2 regions of the Paenibacillus sp. XP01 genome follow, and region 2 is predicted to be linked to the other one. Evidence: riboswitches for the same ligand, from Rfam matches in the RefSeq annotation. Region 2 holds a riboswitch; the other holds the start of a gene.
What was found. A riboswitch is a leader RNA that binds a small molecule or an ion and turns the genes downstream of it on or off. The one in region 2 is predicted to bind cobalamin.
Positions count from the first base shown of each region.

Region 1: it holds a riboswitch for cobalamin, as region 2 does, so the genes downstream of both, nikB (nickel ABC transporter permease) here and SNR34_RS07080 (ABC transporter substrate-binding protein) in region 2, are expected to answer to the same signal.

Region 1 covers NZ_CP139481.1:281,567-287,596, forward strand. Annotated here, with positions in the region: gene SNR34_RS01300 (response regulator) at 1-583, shown strand, start outside; gene melA (alpha-glucosidase/alpha-galactosidase) at 665-1,966, opposite strand; gene SNR34_RS01310 (AraC family ligand binding domain-containing protein) at 2,189-3,037, shown strand; cobalamin riboswitch at 3,109-3,299, shown strand; gene nikB (nickel ABC transporter permease) at 3,435-4,403, shown strand; gene nikC (nickel transporter permease) at 4,400-5,236, shown strand; gene SNR34_RS01325 (ABC transporter substrate-binding protein) at 5,252-6,030, shown strand, end outside.
Region 2 covers NZ_CP139481.1:1,553,550-1,559,579, reverse strand. Annotated here, with positions in the region: gene SNR34_RS07090 (ABC transporter ATP-binding protein) at 1-104, opposite strand, end outside; gene SNR34_RS07085 (FecCD family ABC transporter permease) at 101-1,147, opposite strand; gene SNR34_RS07080 (ABC transporter substrate-binding protein) at 1,144-2,142, opposite strand; cobalamin riboswitch at 2,357-2,510, opposite strand; gene SNR34_RS07075 (histidine phosphatase family protein) at 2,649-3,341, opposite strand; gene cbiB (adenosylcobinamide-phosphate synthase CbiB) at 3,332-4,312, opposite strand; gene SNR34_RS07065 (adenosylcobinamide amidohydrolase) at 4,354-5,154, opposite strand; gene cobD (threonine-phosphate decarboxylase CobD) at 5,151-6,030, opposite strand, start outside.

The sequences.
Region 1 (6,030 bases), 1.3 Mb from region 2:
GGAAGAAGCCGTCGCTCAAGCCGGAATCATGCATCCCGACTTGGTTGTGCTTGATCTAGGCTTGCCTGGCATGTCTGGAATGGATGTGCTGAAGCGGATTCGTGAGTGGTCGCAGGTTCCGATCATCGTGCTGACGGCCAAGGACCGGGAGGAAGATAAAATCGCCGCATTGGATGGCGGTGCCGACGATTACGTGACAAAACCCTTCGGCATGGGCGAACTGGTCGCCCGCATCCGGGTTGGGCTTCGCCATGCAGCCAAATCGGCCGACGAACCCGTATTGCGCTGCGGCGCTTTGACCATTGACCTTGCCCAAAGGCAGGTGGAGTTGGAGGGCATGCCCATCAAGCTGACCCCGACCGAGTACGACATGCTGAAGGTGCTTGCCTCCAATGCAGGCAAAATCGTGACCCAGCGCCAATTGCTGCAGCAGGTGTGGGGCAGTCATCACAACGAATCGGACAGCCATTATTTACGGGTATATATAGGACATTTGCGCAAAAAATTAAACGAAGATCCTGCTCAGCCGCGATTCATCCAGACTGAACCAGGCATCGGATATCGATTTTTAATGCAAGACTAATGCCACTGGCAATAAAAAAGAACAAACGCCATTCCCGTACGATCCGAGAATGGCGTTTATCGCGTTACCACTATTGTAATGTTAAGACGTAAATTTCGGCAGCCAATCGCCATGGGCTTCGATCAGCTCGTCGCACAGGGAAACGATGTCGTCGATGGAAAGCTCGGCCGACGTATGCGGATCAAGCATCGCTGCATGGTAGATGTGATCCTTTTTGCCTGTGATGGCAGCTTCGATGGTGAGCAGTTGGGTGTTGATGTTGGTGCGGTTCAGCGCAGCCAGCTGCGGTGGCAGGTCGCCGATGTACGTCGGAGTGATGCCCGATCCGTCGACTAGACACGGTACCTCGACACAGGCTTCGCGCGGCAGGTTGGTGATGAGTCCGGTGTTCATGACATTGCCGCCGATTTTATAAGGACGGTTCGTCTCCATGGCCTCCATGATATGGGAGGCGTACTCCCGGCTGCGGGTATGCTCGATGTTTTCGCTGGCGAACAGCTTCTCGCGCATTTCTTTCCAGCCTTCGATCTGATTGACGCAGCGGCGCGGATATTCGTCCAGCGGAATGTTGAAGCGCTCGATCAGTTCGGGGTAATTCTTTTTGATGAAATACGGATGATACTCGGCATTGTGTTCGGAAGATTCAGTCACATAATAGCCGAAGCGATGCATCAACTCGAAGCGCACCATGTCGTCGTGCTTCTCCTGTTGTTTGATGCGGGCAAGGCGTTTGATTTCCGGATACAGATCCTGTCCGTCCCGCGTGACTTCAAGCAGCCAGGCCATATGGTTGATGCCCGCAATTTTGGCGACAACACCGGTCTGATCGATCCCGAGGGCGTCGAAGAGATGCGGTACGCACACTTGCACGCTGTGGCAGAGGCCGACCGTTTTCACGCCGCCATGCACGCTCATGACGTTGGTCAGCACCGCCATCGGATTCGTGTAGTTCAGGAACCAGGCATCCGGGCAGACTTCCTGGATATCCCGGGCGAAATCCAGCATGACCGGAATGGTCCGCAAGTTGCGGAAAATGCCGCCGATGCCGAGCGTATCCGCAATCGTCTGGCGCAGGCCGTATTTTTTCGGAATTTCGAAGTCGGTGATCGTGCACGGATCGTATCCGCCCACCTGGATGGCATTAATGACGTATTTGGCTCCGCGCAGCGCTTCCTTGCGATCGGAATAGGTTTGCACCTTGCAGCCGCTGCCAAGCGAACGTGCCATGCTGACCAGCAGCCGTTCGGAATCGCGCAGCCGCTCGGCATCGATATCGAACAGTGCCAGTTCAAAATCTTGCAGCGCTTCGGTCATCATGACGTCGCCGAGGACGTTTTTTACAAACACGGTGCTTCCCGCACCGAGAAACGTAATTTTGTTCATTTCAGGCTCAGCCTCCCTGGTGGATTGGTGTACCTCCACTATAGGGCGATTTGGCACGTTTCACTATGGCGCAACCTCACGTAAACATGGCATAATCCCATTTTTGCATTCGTTTACATTGCGATATGGCCCGGTTTGCCTGTTATAATTTTGATAAAACTTGAAGAAGTGAGTCGTGGGTGCAAACGTTGGCGGCTCTCCAAACAGAAGGAAGGGACAGACGTGAGCAGAATCGAAATGAATGTGGTGCCGATGGATTGGACGCAGATGGAATTGGTCATGCTTTTTTTCGGGTGGGAGGACTGTGAGCCTCTGCATTACTGGGGGCCGGGTGTGCGTGACAGCTACATTATTCATTACGTTCACAAGGGACGCGGCAAGGTGCTGATGAACGATCGGCAGCATATGTTAACCAAGGGACAAGGTTTTCTCATTCTCCCCGACACGATCGTGCATTATGAAGCCGACGAGGCGGACCCATGGACGTATTCGTGGTTTGGCTTCAAAGGCGTGCAGGCCAAAGCGTTCATGCAGCGCGCGCAGTTGAATTCCGATCATCCGGTGTTTCGGGCAAGGAACGAGGCGGCGCTGGACGGATTGTATCAGGAAATGGTTCAGGTGTCCGGCCGCTCGGGCGCGGACGTGTTTACTCAAAGCTTGTTGTATCGCCTCATAGCCGAGCTGATTGCTTCTTCACCGGAAGAGGAGGGCAAGCGGCAGCCTTCTTCTACCAAAGAAGAGTACATACGGCAGGCGGTGAGATACATGGAGAACCGATATAGCCAAAAAACGAGCGTTCTCGACATCGCGCAAGCCGTAGGACTGGATCGCACGTACCTGTCGGGGCTGTTTAAGGAAAAGTACGGCAAGCCGCTGCAATCTTTTTTTCTGGAATACCGGATGAATCGCGCCGCCGAGCTGCTGCAGAGTCCGATGCTGTCCATTAGCGAGGTGGCACATTCGGTGGGATATACGGACCCGCTATTGTTCTCCAAAATGTTCAAAAAGGTCACCGGCATGTCTCCGAAGGGAGCCAGAACCAAGTCCACTGAAACGAGTGATACACGATAGAATAAGTCCCTTAAATTTGAAGAAAAAGCTATGATCTTGCCTACCTGCCAGTTATACTGGAACACATACCAATCGAATAGATGGAACTGGGTGCTGTACCCGATCGGGTACAAGCTTAATAGGGAAGCCGGTGAAATGCCGGCGCGGTCCCGCCACTGTAACAGGGGAATCAGGCAGCGATAAGCCACTGGCCATAGCCGGGAAGGCGCTGCAACGATGTTGATCCTGAAGCCAGGAGACCTGCCCGGTTTGACAACACAGCAACAGCCTACGGGAGATAGGAAGGTGTTTTGAATTAGCGCGATTTTTGTATGGGAATCGGTTTATTTGAGGCGTCCTTATCCGGGAATATACGGGAGAGGGATGCCTTTTTTGCATGGCAGAGATCGGGTTTGCTGTGAATCGAAGCAGAGAGGACGGCTGGCTTTTGGGCAAATACATCGGTAAAAGAATACTTCAGCTGGCAGCCGTTCTGTTCGGCATCACCTTCCTGACCTTTCTCCTGACCTACCTGTCGCCGGGAGACCCGGCCAGGCTGATGCTCATGGCTACGGGCGTGACGCCATCCGAGGAGCTGGTTGAGCAGGTGCGGGCAGAATTGGGACTGGACAAGCCCTTTTGGGTGAGGTACGGCCTATGGCTTGGACAAGTCGGGACAGGAGATTTCGGTACGTCGTACAAATACGGCCGGCCCGTGTTCGACGTGCTGATGTCACGTTTGCCGGCCACGCTGCGTTTGACAGGCGGTGCCATGCTTCTTGTGGTCGTTGTTTCGTTTCCGCTCGGCATCCTGTCGGCCATCCATAGAAATAAAGTGCTGGATCTCATCATTCGCCTGTTCTCCTTCGCAGGGTTGTCCATGCCAAGCTTCTGGCTGGGCATGCTGCTTATGCTCTGGTTCGGCGTGCATCTGAAGCTGTTTCCCGTCACGGGCAGCTCGGGTCTGCATAGTCTCGTATTGCCTGCATTAACGCTGGCACTGCCTTTGATCGCTCAGTACAGCAGGCAAATCCGCGCCGTCATTCTGGAGGAACATTCCCAGAACTACGTAGACGGAGCCAGAGCCAGAGGCATGAAGGAAGGAACAATCATGATCCGGCATATTCTTCCGAACGCGATGCTTCCAGTCATCACGCTAATGGGCATGTCTACCGGGGCTCTGCTCGGCGGGGCCGCAATCATAGAGAGCTTGTTCGTGTGGCCGGGCGTGGGCCAGATGGCGGTGGAAGCGATCTTTTCACGGGATTATCCGCTCATTCAGGGTTATGTGATCTGGATGGCTACGATGTATGTCGTGTTGAATCTGTTGGTCGATGTATGGACCCATCTGCGAGACCCGCGGATCCGATTGGATGTGGATGTATGATGAGGACATTCCGGCTTACGTTGTCGCAGCATCGTTGGTTCGCCGTGGTGCTCGCGTTGACGGCGTGTTGGATCGTGCTCGCCATGATCGCCCCCCTGTTTGCGCCGCATGATCCGCTGGCCACCAACTTTGGCATGGTGCTGCAACCCGCCAGCCCCGAGTATCCGCTCGGGACCGACCAATTGGGACGATGCATTCTGTCCCGTATCCTGTATGGGGCACGCACGTCGCTGCTGCTGACCTTCATGATGATCGGCATCGTGTTCGGGATCGGCGTAGGCATCGGCATCATTGCCGGTTATGCGCGCGGCATCGTGGATTCGCTGTTGATGCGGCTGGCCGATACGATGATGGCTTTTCCCGGAATCATTTTCGCCATCGCCGTCGTCGGCATGTTGGGTCCGGGTCTGCTTCATACGGTCATCGCGCTGTCGGTGGTCTGGTGGGCCAAATATGCGCGCATGGCGAGAAGTTTGGTCATATCGCTGCGACAAAAGGAATATGTCGCCGCCGCCGCTTTCAGCGGGGCGCGTCGTACCCGAATCGTTTGGGGCACCGTTCTGCCGAACATGCTGTCACCGTTAATCGTGATGGCCATGATGGATGTGGGCGGCATGATGCTCTCCATATCCGGCTTGTCCTTCCTGGGGCTTGGAGCGCAGCCGCCGGAACCGGAGTGGGGAGCCATGCTGAACGAAGGCCGGAGATACCTGCAGACGGCCCCATGGCTATTGCTGTATCCGGGCCTGGCGATATTTTGTACGGTCATGATTTTTAATTTGTTGGGCGACAGCCTCAGGGATGTGCTGGACCCTCGAAAAAACGCAGCTTGACTGGAGGATATAGAAGTGAAAACAACCCGTTTAAAAGCAGTACTGCTTACGTTCGCGTCATTTTTTATTGTATTTGCCCTCACGGCATGCGGAAGTACCAATTCATCCAGCAGGACTGGTACCGGTGGGAAAGAAACAAGCTCGGCAACGAGTGCATCCGCTGTGCCGTCGCATTTGAACGTGGCTCTGTTCTGGCTCGGCACCAATCTGGACCCGGCGGTGGAATGGAACGGCTGGACGCTGACACGTGCGGCGATCGGCGAGACGTTGGTCCAGTTTGACGAGAACATGCAGCTTGTGCCCAAAATCGCCGAATCGTGGGAACAAGTCGATGACACCACATGGAAGTTTCAGATTCGCGATGGCGTTACGTTCCATAATGGCAACAAAGTCACGGCAGATGCTGTGAAAAAATCGATTGAGCGTGCCTTGGAGCTGAACGAAAGAGGGCTGTCCACACTGCCGATCGAATCCATGAAGGCGGAAGGGCAAGATTTGACGATCCAAACGACGGAACCTTACGCTTCCCTGCTCGGAAACATTGCGGAACCGCTGTTTGTCATCGTGGACACCAGCGCAGATACATCAAGATTCGAGAGCCAGCCGGTTGCAACGGGTCCGTTCATGGTAACCTCGTATACCCCGGATCAAGAAATTCAGGTGAAAAAGTATGACGGGTATTGGGACGGTGCTCCCGAAACGGATACGATCACGTTCAAATACATTAAGGATGACAGCACGCGAGCACTGGCCTTGCAGTCGGGCGAAATCGACGTGGCGAGCAACGTTGGGCG
Region 2 (6,030 bases):
CATTCCCCTTCCTGGACGCTCCAGTTCACGTCATGCAGGGCATGATGGGAGCCATAGCTTTTGCTTGCGCCCTTCACTTCGATCAGAGATTGGTTCCCGCTCACGGCATCATCCCCTTTTGCAGCTTTTTGTTGCGGTGCAGCAGGTAGGCGAAGAACGGTGCTCCCACAAATGCCGTGACGACGCCGAGGGGAATCTCGGTCGGTGCCAGCAAGGAACGGGCAATCGTGTCGGCCCATACCATGAAGATCGCACCGCCTATGGCGGAGAGCGGCACCAGCAGACGGTAATCCGGGCCGACGATCAGCCGCAGCATATGCGGAATGACCAAACCGACAAAACCGATCACGCCCGACACCGAGACGGCCCCAGCCGTCAGCAGCGTACCCACGCCGAGCACCGCCAGCTTCAATCGGTCGACGCGAACCCCGATGTGGGCAGCCTGTCTTTCGCCCAGCGCCAAAATGTTCAATGAACGAGCTTGGCTCCACAGCACGAGCAAACCAAGCAGGAAATATGGGAAAAGGATGGCCGTATACGACCATCCACGCAGTGCCAGACTTCCCATCGTCCAATATATAATTTCGTTAATCGTTTGTTTGGACATGGTGGACAGGAAGGATACGACCGCTCCCAGGAAACTCTGCATCACCACGCCGGCAAGAATGAGGCTGTGCGTCGGGATTTTGCGGCCTTCGCGCGCCAAAGCCAGCACAAACCACAATGTCAGCACTCCGGTCACGAAAGCAACCAACGGCAGCGTCCAGACGCCGATCAGCGCATATTGCAGGCCGAAAAAGATCAACACGGCTGCCCCCACCGACGCTCCGGACGATACGCCAAGGGTGAACGGGTCGGCCAGCGGGTTGCGCAGTACGCCCTGAAATCCAGCGCCGGCCACGGTCAATGCTGCGCCGACGAGAACAGCGAGCAGTACCCTCGGAAGGCGTACCTTCCATATGATCTGTTCCGCTGCAGTCGTCCAATCCGGAACGATCCGGTCACCCAGCCATGGAATGTGATGCAGAATAATACCTGCAATATGCCGGATCGGCAGCGAGACCGAGCCGATGCCGGTGCAGATCAGCACGGTCAGGACAAGCAGCACCATGCCTGCTGTGCCGTACACTGCAAGTTTGCGGCTCATTGGAACAAGTCAGGATAGACCGCCTTGGCCACTTCCTTCAAGCCTTGGGTCACGCGAGGACCTGGACGAGTCAGCAGATTGGCATCCAAACCGATGACCTGATCGTTTTTGACGGCTGTAATTTGATCCCAACCGCTGCGGGCCTTGATGATTTGATCCAGTGTTTTGGAGTCTTCCACCACGTCGTCCGCGTACAAAATCACATCCGGATTGGCGGCGATGATGTTTTCTTCGTTGATTTCATTCCAGCCTGTCATGTCGGAAGCGACGTTCGTAGCACCGGAAAGCGTGATGATTTCATCCATGAACTCTCCCTTGCCCACAGTCCAGCCTGGGGAGAACTCCACGTACACTTTTTTCTTGTCTTCCGGTTTCACCGATTTGACCGCTTCCGTCACGTCAGCCACATCTTGTTTCATCTGTGCGGCCAATTTCTGGGCTTCTGCCTGACGGTCCGTAATTTTGCCGAACGTTTCGATGTTTTTGATTACGTCATCGACCGATTTCGGGTCTGTTTTGAAAATGGTGATACCCAAGTCGCGCAGCTTTTTCACGGCTTCCTCGCTCATCGAAATCCCCGTTACCACGAGATCGGCATCCGCTGCAATGATCGACTCTTCGTTCGGCTTGGACACGCCGCCCATCTTCGGTTTTGTCGTCGCTGCTTCCGGATAATCGTCGAAATCGGATACGCCCACGATCTGCTCGTCCAATCCGAGCGCGAACAGCGATTCCGTTTCGGCTGGCGATACGGAGACGATCTTTGTCGGCGCCTTTTCAAACGTAAACGACTCGCCCGTTGCATCGGTCACCGTGAACGGATACTGCGTTTTGAGGTCCGTCTGCGCCTGTTCCTGGGATTGCCCCTGTGCCGGCTGCTGCGTGCCTGCGCCTCCTTCGTTGTTCGTTGTTGCCGCTCCGCATCCTGCGAGAGCGAATGTCAGCATCGCTGCGCTCAGCAGGGACGCCATGCCTTTCCATGTCGTGAATCTCATGATTGGATTCTCCCCTTTTTCTGTGTTTGGTAGATCGAAGACTGTGCTTCCGCCCGTGTCTGTCCCTTGAATGGCCGTTTCTTGAAAAAAAATCCCCGATCCTTGCGATCAGGATCAGGGATAACGTCTCGCATATGGCGATCCGCGCACGACAGCACAAGGCCGCATGCATGGAGCATTGCCCGAAACGCTGTCCTTTCCTCGAAGGAACACCGATGGTTAAACGCCCTGGGCAGGCAACCTGACTTTCCACGCCGAATCGGCTGGATTACAGTGGCGGGACCGTGCCGGATTTGCACCGGCTTCCCCTGTTTTACCCGTTTGCCCTCTCCGGATCGTCCGCACGGACGCCGTGATTTTCGGGAGTAACGGGTCCCATGGTCGTTAATATTGCATCCCCATTCAAGTGGGTGTGCATCTGCTGCCGAACGCCTTCGCCAGCTCTTGAAACGATGCTTGTACCGAAGCCACACTTCTGTTGTGATTATAGGTGATATCGACCGTGCTTACAACCCGATTTCGGGAAAAGGAAGACGGATTGCCTTCCGTCCGTCCGGCGAACGTTCCAATTGAAGCCGGATCGCTTGCCCCGGAATGACCGAAACGTCCCAGAACGCCTGACCTGGCAGCAGCCGAGTCAGCATATAACGAATGACCCCGCCATGCGTAACGACCAGATCTTTCGTCTGCGCTGTTGTCGAATCACCAGTTCTCTCATGCCGGGGTTCCGCCCACATTACTTCATTCAAAAAATCATCAATCCGGGCAGAAAACGATGACCACGGTTCCCCGCCGGGCGGAGTTACTGTTTGCGGTGAATCGATCCATTCCCGGTAACGGGCCAAATGCTTCAGTTCCTCATAGGTACGCCCTTCCCATTCGCCAAAATGGATTTCTCTCAGCCGGGAGTCCATATGCGCTTGCCCTGCGTGCAAGGGCGCGATCCGTTCCAGCGTCTGACGGCAGCGAAGCAGATCGCTGCTATGGACCGAAGCCCACTTAATGCCGCCCAACTGCACGCGCAGTGAGGCCAATTCCTGCTCCGCTTCAGGCAGCAAACCGATATCGGTATGGCCGAGGTACCTCTTTTCCGTGTTCCACGCCGTCGTGCCGTGACGAACAAGCCATAATTCTTTTTCCCATCGATCGTGTGTCCCTTGCTGATCCTGTTGTTCTCCCCGTCTTGTCATCATGTCCATAACAACGAGCCTCCGCAGAACCAAACCAGCAGGTTGACCAAAATGCAGAGCAGTACGAACGATCCGGCCGACCAGAACATCAGGCGCGACGTGCGCACGATGTCTTCGGCCTCCATTGGACGAGTGGGCTCACCCATATATGCACGAAACGAAGCTACGCCATGGTAAACATTGTGCCCGCCAAGCCGAATGCCCAGCGCTCCGGCGACAGCCGACTCAGGAAACCCGCTGTTCGGACTTGGATGCAATCGTGCATCCCTGGAGACCATGCGTGCCGACTGCCTTGCGTCCAGCTTCATGACCCAGGCGCCCGCGATGAGCAATAAGGCCGTGATCCGCGCCGGAATCCAGTTGGCCCAGTCGTCAAGACGTGCCGAGGCCCAGCCGAGATGCAGGTACTTTTCGTTTTTGTAACCAACCATGGAATCCAAGGTGTTAACGGCACGATAGGCCATGGCCAGCGGAGCTCCTCCGATCAGCGCGTAGAACAGCGGGGAGACGATGGCATCGACGATGTTTTCGGCCACCGTTTCCACTGTCCCGCGCACGATCTCCGGTTCCTCCAGATGCTCGGTATCCCTGCCCACGATCATGCCGAGCGAACGTCTGGCTCCCGGAAGGTCGCCTTGCGCCAAATGGCGATAAACCTCCATGCCTGCATCCTTCAGTCCTTTGGACGCAATGGTGGTCGCAATTAACAGGATTTCGGCCAAAACAGCGAGCACTGGATGGATCAGCCCCAGCACAATGAGTACCAACCAGGTCAGAATAAAAGCACCGCCGGCAATCACGATCGGGAACCATAATCCGGCCTTTTTGAGCCCTTGATCCGAATGAACCTTGGCACGGATCCATCGTTCCAACGCCGTAATGCCCTTGCCCATGCCGATGACCGGATGAGGAATCCAGCGCGGATCACCGATGCAGCGATCGACGATGTAGGCCGCCAGCAGCACCCCGGCACCCGTCATGCCGGTCCATACCGGCCAAGAAGCAAACGCGAATATGTTTGTCATCGCGGTTCCCCCTCCTGCCGCCGGTTCCATTTCCCTGCCTCAAGGCTCTCTTTCACCGTGTCATACACCAGTCTGCCGATGGCTGCGCCCATGACCGTTGCCGTACCCGCGTATTGGACCAAAGGTTTGTCTGCATGATCCTGCCGGACGGCGAGCACGATGGCATCCGTCGTTGTCCCCGTCGCCGACAGTCCGTTGTCGGCATCACGCACGCCGCGATCGGCCAGCGCCGCGGCTTTTGCTTCCACAGCGGTCTGTACGGCATTGACCATTGCTCCCGGCGTCATGCGCCCGTTCACCCACAACATGATGTTGATGGTGCCCGGCACATAAACGGCGTCCCGGATCGAATTCTCCTCCGCTTCGTTACCGCACGCATCAAAGACGAGCCGGTCCGAACCGGCACGGGCAGCATTGGACACACCTGCGGTTGTGCAGCACAGCAGTCCGAAATCCGATCCGTCCCATTCCTGAATGGACGTATGCTGCAGCTTGACCGCTGTCAGCAAACCGGAACACACATCACGCGGCTCCTGCCATTCGGCCAGCAGCCGTTCGATGTCCCTCAGAGGATCATCACAGCGGTAGTGCTTGTCGACGTAAATGTTGAACACGCGGTCCAGCTCCGTCATGCCTCCGCCAACGATCGCGCTGGACAGGGCCGGCACGGGAGAAGGCACGGACGCTTTGACATGACGCTCATGAATCGTAACGCGGAGGCCCGGCCAAGTCACGGAATCATACGAGGTCCCCTCCGCGGCAAGGTTACCCTCCACATCGCGAAACGGCAATGTCATTGGACGCCACCCCCCGATTTTTGAACCGGGTCGGGTACAGCTTCGATCTGCTCATCCGTCCCGACCGGTTCCTCCGTTTTCGAAGTTTGGGCGGTTATTACACAGCCCAGCGCTTCGATCAACCGTTTGTTGGACGGCTCGTCTTTAACCGCAATGCGGACATGACGCTCCGTCAGACCCGGATACATCGCACAGCTGCGGATGAGGATGCCCTGCCCGCCAAGCGCCGCCTGCATGGTGGCAGCAGTCCACGGATCGGGCAAACGGACGAGCAGGAAGTTGGCCTCTCCAGGCGTTACCTCACAGCCATATCCTTGCAAAGCATCACTCAGCCGCCTGCGTTCCAGCGCAATCTGCTGCAACGTTTCCCGTTCGAACGACTCTCCACTGCGCAGGCAGGCTTCCCCGGCAATCAGCGCAAGGCCGTTGACGCTCCACGTCACCTGCTTGGCTGTCATTGCCTCGATCAGTTCAGGCCGTCCCAAGGCGTAACCCAGACGCAGTCCGGGTATCGCATAGAACTTGGTCATGGAGCGGATGATGACAACCTGCGGAAATTCATGCAGCCTTGCCGCAAGCGAGTGGCGCTTCTCCGCCGGAATAAAGTCCATGAAGGCTTCGTCCACGACGAGAACCGCACCCGTTTGCCCAGCCTTGAGAGCCAAACGTTCCAGTACGGCTACCGGATACTGCACACCGTTCGGGTTATTCGGCTGGCCCAGGAAGAGCATGTCCACCTGTTCCAGCAATCGTTCGATGTCCTCCGTCTCGGCCCGCCAATCCAGCTCTTGCCGTCCACGAACGCTGATCACTTCTGCTCCGAATTGCCGGGATAGAGCGGCATACTCCGAAAAGCCCGGTTCCACGGTTCCCACC